Linked DNA regions of Candidatus Scalindua japonica. The protein of the gene in region 2 interacts with the protein of the main gene of each other region in a pairwise test. Links are inferred from orthologs where the notes say so. Each region holds a gene or a part of one and is shown on either strand. Other genes may lie near its edges.

The links. The genes of interacting proteins can lie anywhere in the genome.
Region 1: the proteins of SCALIN_RS03560 (region 2) and acpP interact in binary tests that used the Escherichia coli proteins (3 or more experiments, as listed by UniProt). The link is inferred for Candidatus Scalindua japonica from one-to-one orthologs.

The regions. Positions count from the first base shown.
Region 1 is NZ_BAOS01000015.1:52,821-57,243, reverse strand. The notes cover bases 763-3,718. They hold acpP (acyl carrier protein), read left to right. Parts: upstream 763-2,097; coding sequence 2,098-2,340; downstream 2,341-3,718. Other genes in these bases: nadB (L-aspartate oxidase), read right to left, coding at 3,628-3,718; fabF (beta-ketoacyl-ACP synthase II), read left to right, coding at 2,346-3,587; SCALIN_RS09655 (beta-ketoacyl-ACP synthase III), read left to right, coding at 921-1,910; plsX (phosphate acyltransferase PlsX), read left to right, coding at 763-886. Outside these bases: more of plsX, read left to right, coding at 1-762; more of nadB, read right to left, coding at 3,719-4,423. UniProt on the Escherichia coli protein: Carrier of the growing fatty acid chain in fatty acid biosynthesis.
Region 2 is NZ_BAOS01000004.1:292,585-296,832, forward strand. Bases 1,072-3,852 are described here. They hold SCALIN_RS03560 (acyl-CoA thioesterase), read left to right. Parts: upstream 1,072-2,154; coding sequence 2,155-2,550; downstream 2,551-3,852. Other genes in these bases: SCALIN_RS03550 (acetyl-CoA decarbonylase/synthase complex subunit delta), read left to right, coding at 1,072-1,144; SCALIN_RS03555 (dihydropteroate synthase), read left to right, coding at 1,157-1,942; SCALIN_RS03565 (hypothetical protein), read right to left, coding at 2,640-2,957; SCALIN_RS03570 (hypothetical protein), read right to left, coding at 2,999-3,463; SCALIN_RS03575 (dockerin type I domain-containing protein), read right to left, coding at 3,719-3,852. Outside these bases: SCALIN_RS03545 (ATP-binding protein), read left to right, coding at 1-161; more of SCALIN_RS03550, read left to right, coding at 188-1,071; more of SCALIN_RS03575, read right to left, coding at 3,853-4,248.

The sequences.
Region 1 (4,423 bases), on a different replicon or contig from region 2:
ATTGGTTGCATGTGGTGCTACTACTGTTGATAATATTTCAGTTGTGCATGCGTCACAAGTAGTAGGCATGAACGAGTCTGCAACTGTAGCCGTGCGTAAAAAAGCAGATTCATCAATAACCAAAAGTGTAAAGTTGGTAGCTGAAAAAGCGGCAGATGCGGTAGTGAGCGCAGGTAACACAGGTGCGTCTGTAGCTGCGGCATCCTTGTTTCTTCGTACGTTGGAGCATGTTAAACGTCCGGGGATAGCTGTGTCGATACCGACTTTTCATGGTGCGTGTATGGTAATTGATGCCGGTGCGAATATACAATGCAAGCCTTCACATTTGATGCAATACGGAGTTATGGCATCTGTCTTTTGTAAATATGTGTTGAATATTGAGAAACCGAGAGTAGGGCTTTTAAATATCGGAGAAGAGGACGCGAAGGGTAACGAGTTGGTAAAAGAGACTTTTTCACTTCTTTCAAATACTTCGCTGAACTTTGTTGGAAACGCGGAAGGACGTGATGTCTTTGATGGCAAGTTTGATATAGTTGTTTGTGAAGGTTTTGTTGGTAATGTTCTGTTGAAATTTGCAGAAGGGCTCTCGATAAGTATGTTGGCTGCATTTGCATTGGAGGCAAAGAAGAGTGTCTGGACAAGACTGGGGGCCTGGCTGTGCAAACCTGTTCGCGAACATCTGTACAGTAAAATGGATTATACCGAATATGGTGGTGTTCCATTACTTGGGATCGATGGTATCTGCATTATTTCTCATGGAAGGTCGGATTCCAAAACAATCCAGAATGCAATAAGAGAAGCTATACAGTTTGGTAAGTACGAAGTAAATAAACATATTAATACAGAACTTGAGATTGCAAATTCGTCTCTTGTGACTGCTATATAAATAAACCCAATTTCCTAATTTATTAGGATAATTAATGGATAATGAATACAAGGCATCAATTACAGGGGTAGGGTCTTTTTTACCCGAAAAAGTACTCACCAACGACGATCTGTCGAAGATGCTTGATACAACGGATGAATGGATCACCAAGCGTACGGGGATAAAGGAAAGGCGTATTGTAGAAAATGGAGTTGCTGCTTCGGATCTTGCGGTTGAAGCGTCTTTACGTGCGCTGGATGATGCAAATGTCTTACCCACTGAAGTAGATCTAATAATTGCATCCACTATCACACCCGACTGTTTATTCCCTTCTACTTCCTGTTATATACAGGAGAAGTTAGGTGCACGGAATGCAGGTGCTTTCGATTTATTGGCAGCTTGTGCGGGATTTGTGTATGCATTATCTGTAGCGAGAAGTTTTGTTGCATCCGGAGCCATGAAAACAGTATTGGTTGTTGGGACTGAATGCATGTCGAAGATTACCGACTATACTGACAGGTCAACATGTATTCTTTTTGGTGATGGAGCTGGTGCGGTAGTCGTCCAACAAGGTAATGGCAGAAGAGAGATAATTACGACATATTTGGGTTCGGATGGCAGTCAGGCAGAGTTGTTGATGCTTCCGGCAGGTGGTTCCAGGTTACCTGCGTCCCATGAGACAGTAGATTCGCGTTCACATTATATTAAGCTGAGAGGTAAAGAGGTATTTAAGCAAGCCATTATTAACATGGTTGATGTAATCACCAGGGCTGCTACTGAAAATAACATGCGGGTAGAAGACTTTGATATGATTATTCCACATCAAAGCAATATTAGAATAATTGAAGCCGCTATGGAAAAGCTTAAACTTCCAAAGGAAAAAGCATACATTAATATCGACCGTTATGGCAATACATCTTCTGCTTCTATTCCTATAGCAATGGATGAGATAGAGAAGGGGGGGGTGTTAAAACCGGGAAGTACGGCGATTCTGGTTGCTTTTGGAGGGGGTTTAACATGGAGTTCGTCTATAATTAAGTGGTAAAAAAGAAGTATATATGATGTGATGGATTGTGGGAAACAGACACGTTTTATAGAAAGAATTTGGGTAAGTTATTTGCGTGACTACTTATTAAAAACAGATCTTACAATGAGATGAGAAATATTAATTATTACAATTCTTTAGTGAAATATTGAAAAATCTGGGAATTTTGTCCTAAGGAGGAAACGTCTTGTCTACAGAAGAATCAGTTGAAGAAAAAGTAAAAGAAATAATTGTAAAGCAGATGGGTGTGAATAAGGACCAGGTAACACCGGAAACATCTTTTATAAACGATTTGGGTGCGGATTCGCTTGATACTGTTGAACTGGTAATGGAGCTTGAAGATGCGTTTGATGTTAGTATTCCTGATGAAGAAGCTGAAAAAATTCAAACTGTCGGGGATGCGATAACATATATTAAGGAGCACAAGTAAAAACGATGGGTTCAAGAGTAGCGATTACAGGTCTTGGGGCAATAACCCCGGTAGGTTGTGAGAAAGATCAACTTTGGGAATCATTGTGTAATGGTAAAAGCGGAATTGCTGATATAACTGCTTTTGACACAACTGGTCATGACGTACTTATTGCGGGAGAAGCGGCAGATTTTGATGCGGCTAGATGGTTTAATAAGAAGGAAGAGAGAAGGTTAGACAGATTTTCTCAATTCGCTGTAGCCTCTGCGGCCCTTGCCCTTGAAGATTCCGGGATCGATCTTGATAATATGGACCGGGATAAGGTAGGTGCAATTATTGGTACCGGTATTGGTGGTATTATTGAGATTGAAGCGCAGCATAAGATTTTACTCGAAAGAGGTCCATCAAGAGTTTCTCCTTTTATGATTACTAAATTAATGGCTAATGCAGCACCGGGTTACATAGCTATTAAATTTGGCCTTCGAGCCGCAAATTTTTCTGTTATTACCGCTTGTGCGTCTGGCGCGCATGCCATTGTTGAAGCATTCCGGATTGTTCAGAGAGGAGAAGCAGATGTAATGTTTGCGGGAGGAACTGAAGCAACGATTACTCCACTCTGTGTAGGCGCGTTTAATAATATGAAGGCTTTGTCTACAAGAAACGAGGAGCCTCAGAAAGCCAGTAGACCTTTTGATAGAGATAGAAACGGGTTTGTCATTTCGGAAGGTTCCGGTATGGTCATTTTAGAAGAGATGGAAAGTGCAAAGAGGAGAGGTGCGACTATTTATGCTGAGATGCTCGGCTTTGCAATGAGTGATGACGCACATCACATAACAGCCCCCCATCCTGAAGGTAAAGGTGCTTGTACCGCCATGAGGAACGCATTAAAAGATGCCAGGTTGAATGTTGAACAGATATCCTACATTAATGCACATGCGACATCTACTCACCTTGGAGATATGGTTGAGATTAACGCCATCAAGAATGTTTTTCGCGATCACGTAAAGAATATATCTGTCAGCTCGACGAAATCCATGCTGGGTCATCAACTGGGGGCTTCAGGTGGAGTTGAAGCATTAATATGTTCGTTGGTATTAGATAAGAACGTTATTCCTCCTACGATAAATTATGATAATCCTGACCCTGATTGTGATGGAATAGACTTTGTTCCTAATGAGGCGAAGGAAAGACAAATAGAGAATGTGATGTCCAATTCTTTTGGTTTTGGCGGTCACAATGTCAGTATTATTCTGGGTAAGGTACGCTAATTCTCATTGTCTGAAACTAAGACATTAAGTTGTTATTTTCTTATTGCTCAAATCCGTTTGTGTTATTATTGACGATAATGTGTTTTTTCCATTGTTTGTCATTTGTATTTAGATGGTCTAATCGATAGTGAACGCCTCTTGATTCACGCCTTTTAAAAGCTGAACTTGCAATTAAGATTGATGCGGTGAGCATGTTTTGTACTTCCCAGCCAAGTGGTGATGAAAATTCATTACTAATAATATACTTTGACCAATGTTTAATGCTATTGATTGTGTCTTTAAGGTATTTGCCGTCTCTTTCGATACCAACATTTCTCCACATAATACTTTTTAGTGAATTTTTAATATCTTTTAAATCCAGTTCGTTATATAAATGGCTCTTGGATGGTCCTTTAAAGAAACGTGGTGATAATAATTCATCTTTCTTTTTTGCTGATTCCTTACCTGCCAGGTGGCCTGTCCTGTAACCGAAAACCAGTCCTTCTAATAACGAGTTGCTTCCTAGGCGGTTTGCACCATGAAGACCGGTACAGGATACTTCTCCACATGCATAAAGGTTTTCCATGCTTGTTCTTCCTTTTTGGTCCACCAGAATACCTCCAATCATGTAATGAGCGCTCGGATGAACTGGGATTAATTCTTGAGTTATGTCAATGCCGAAAGACTTACATAATTTTTTTATTTTTGGAAATCTTGTGCTGAGCTTTTCTTTTGGAATGTGCCTTACATCCAGATATACATGTGTAAAATCAGTGTTGCGTATTTCCTGTATTATGCTCCTGCTGACGATATCCCTTGGCGCCAGTTCGGCGCTGGAATGATACTTTGGCATGAAT
Region 2 (4,248 bases):
AATTCGGAATTGAAGTATCGACGAAGTTACCATTTGACGAAGAAATATATGATCACATCACCTCCGGTGACTCTTTGTTGGATATAAGCCCAGAAAATGCTGTTTACAGCGAAATCAAGAATTTAATGGATAAATTCGTAACAATTACATCAGATAAATGATTATATTTTAGTTTGGAGATAAAATAATGGAAATTGTCAATGTAGCAGATAAGTGTTCAGGAAACGTACAAGAAGTTACAATCGGAGCAACCAGCGACGAAGGTGGTACCAGGGGTAAGACGGTAACCGTTGGTGGCGCAAACAGTATTCCGTTTATGGACATTGATGGAAGCATCGGCCACAAACCGGCGATCGCAATGGATGTATATGATGCCCCACCGGATGAGTGGCCTGAGCCTCTTTTAAAACATTATGCGGATGTTGTTGACAATCCGGCAAACTGGGCTAAAAAATGTGCTGAATTTGGTGCAGACTTAATCTGTTTGAAACTTGACGCAATCCACCCTGATAAAGGGAATAAAAGCGCAGAAGAGACGGTAAGTACCGTTAAATCTATTCTTGAGGCTGTTGATATACCCCTTATCATATGGGGATGTGAAAATGATGAGAGGGATAATGAAATAATGCCAAAGGTCAGTGAGGCAGCTAAAGGAGAGAGATGCCTTCTGGGAGGAGCGACTCAGGAGAATTACAAAACCATTACTGCTGTTTGCCTTGCAGACGGGCACAACCTGATAACCCAGGCCCCGGTTGACATTAACATTGGAAAACAGATAAACATCCTGGTAACTGATTTAGGATTTCCTACCGACAGGATCGTAATGTTTCAGACTACCGGCGCACTTGGATACGGTATTGAATACTGCTACTCAATCCATGAACGAGGAAGAATTGCGGCGCTTTCAGGAGACCACCAGATGGCGACTCCGGTTATTTGTGATGTTGGCCACGAAGCGTGGCGTGCAAAGGAAGCAAAAGCCACTGACAGTGAAGCTCCTCAATGGGGGGCCTTTGCGGAAAGAGGAATAATGTGGGAAGCAATTACCGCCACTACATTGATACAATCCGGTGTTGACATAATCAGGATGAACCATCCTGAAGCAGTTACAATTGTAAAAAAACATATAGAAAATCTTACATAGAAGGAGAAGAACATGATAACCCTGGCGGAAAGAATTAATGGGCAGTTTCTGGATGTAAAGAAGGCGATTAAAGAGAGAGACCCCTCTGTAATCCATGAATTAGCAAAAAAACAGACTGAAGCGGGAGCTACATATCTGGATATAAACGTTGGAACTGCTGCTGCAGATCAGGAGGACGCCATGAAATGGTTGGTGGAGTCAACACAGGAGGCAGTAAATACACCTATTGCAATAGACAGCCAGAAATTGAGTGTTATTAAAGCAGGCCTTGAGGTAATAAAAAACGATGTTATGATTAATTCTGCTCAAGGTGACCCTGAAGTTCTTGACACTTATATGCAACTTGCAAAGGAGCATAATGCTGCTTTGATTTGTCTCACTATGAATAAGGAAGGTATTCCTCAAAATGTAGATACTCGCATTGAGATAGCAGCTGAAATTGCCGGAAAAGCTTTGGAACACGATGTGGATATGGACAAAATTTTTATTGATCCTATTTTATTCTCAATACCAGTTGACCAGAAACAACCCGCTTATATGCTGGAGGTTTTTAGTCAGATAAAACTTATCTCTGATCCATCTCCACACATAACTGTCGGTTTAAGTAATTTGGCTCAGGGTACACAGGAAAAGTCTTTAATATGCAGAACGTTCTTGACTATGGCAATTGCCGCGGGTATGGACACTGCCCTCATGGATGTGCTTGATACGGAGCTCATGGATGCTGCGATCTGCTCTGAAATGCTTCTGAATAAGCAGATTTACAGCGATTCATTTCTCAAAGCTGCAAGAGTATAATCTACCCATATCATGGGAAATAAATAGTAGACCGGCCTCTCTTTCGAGAGGACTCCAGAATTGGAATCCTCTCGAAAGAGAGGCCGGTCACTTTTATACATACAAAAAATTATTATGTAAGATCCGTTCCACACCTGAATGATAAATCAGGCAGGCTTATCGGATATTTTTTAGTTCTATTCGGGGAACACCCCCCCCCATATCACCATTCTATGAAGTGCAGTGAAATTAATGTCAGAGTGAGATACCAGGAAACCGACCAGATGGGAATAGTATATTACTCAAACTACTTTGTCTATTTTGAAATGGGCAGAATAGAGTTTCTGCGTGATCTCGGTATATCGTATGCGGAACTTGAAAAAGAAGATGTATTTCTTGCGGTAGCGGATGCTCATTGTAAATACAAGGCCCCTGCCCTGTTTGACGATCTCCTGGTTATCAAAACATGTTTAACTAAGATGAAATTAGCAAGAATCGAATTCTGTTATGAGATCAGGCGTGTTAATGAAGAAAATCTGATTGCGGAAGGCTCTACCCTCCTTGCATGTCTGGGGAAAAATAAGAAGCCAATGGCAATTCCCGAAAAGATCAGAGAAGTCCTTACTTAGAGCAATATTAAGCATCTCATATCAGATTTGCCAACCATCCCCATCCCCCCCTAATACAAAGGGGGAATACATCCTACATTATCAACGCTTCACTTCTTTGTTTTATACGTCAAGTTTGAGACAATGTAACCCATCCCCTCTAATAAACGAACAACCTTCTTATTTGCCTTTTGTATATTTGAATAATCAGGTAGCCAGAACTTTTTTGTATCAATACCGCTTATTGTTTTGTTATTTGAATTTATATAAATAGTTCTTTTTACGGAATTTGTATCATCATACTTAACCATAGTCATACCGTCATTCGGATCGAAATCAATATCAACCCTTAAATTCTCCTCGCGGTATATTTCACCTAATCTCTTTACTATCTCAATTAAATCATTTAATGAATTGTTATTCTGCATAATATTTAGTCAGTAGTAGAACAGTACAAATATAATCTAAATCAGAAAGAGTCATTAACTTCTGTCCAAGTTGATCCAATTAGCTCTTGCGTAGGTTTTCTCCGCGTTTGTAATGCGACATTACGGATATCTTCGGGTTTGACATTGGGTGAATTTTCCATTACTGACCACTCAAAAAGTAATCGTGCACATTCCTTTTTGATCAGAACAAATATCTTGTGCATATTTTCATAAAAAACATAAATTGACGGATCTACAGAAAACATGTCGCCCAACAGGTTAATACTCTTGTATTTATCTTGGCGGATTTTGCCTTTTGAGTGGAGTATTACGTTCCGGATTGTTCGCACATAGCTCATTATATCAGATTTAATCTCATTTTCAGCAATATTCGTAGACTTTGCAAGGCGAGGTCTAATTTCATCCTCACAGTATGCGAACAGGAATACCAGTATTGCCTGAGAATGCTGTTGTGTATTAGAGCCGTCAACAGAGTTTGAAGACAAATAATCATTTGAACGAATGATACGGTTATGGATTATATCAGGCGTGGATGGATCTTCGTAGCTGGCCCATACTACCTAAATTGGCGGTGTCACAATTATTTTTTGGCTATGTAGCTATTTTGCGGATTGATAAATTGTAATAAAGCAGGAAACTCTCAATATGATCCTACATCTATACTGAAACTATTCGTTAGAGCTTTCACATAAAAAAAGCCAACCCAAAGGTTGACTTTTATATCTGAAATAATAAGATTATCAATTAGCAGTTTTTCCATAATTAACTATCAAAATAAAGTAATCAAACCCATCAACACGACCATCTTTGTTTAAATCAGCAGATTGTAATTGGGTAGGTATTTCTGGACCTATATGAAAGTAACTGCATTCATATGTGAGATGGCTTGCGCTCTGTCCCCAATGAGCTCCTAACACCGTTAGATCATTCTCATCAACACGAGCATCAGTATAAGGAACTCCTTCTTCGTACGTACCTGCTATATTTCCTTTTAGAATGTAAGGTATATTCGACACCTCAGTCTCGTAACCTCTAGAATCAACAGCGGTTACTCCAACAAATATTACACTATAGTACGGTATATCGTGACAAATAAAAGTGCTAAATGTTGTTAGAGTTGCGATATCCCCTACCTTATTAAATGCTTTATCATGTGTTGTACTTATGTATACGTTATACCAACTTGCTCCAGTCACCTCATCCCAACTGCACTTTACTGCATATGTACTCGATGTAATTGATAATAAAAAAATAATGACAAACAACAAAG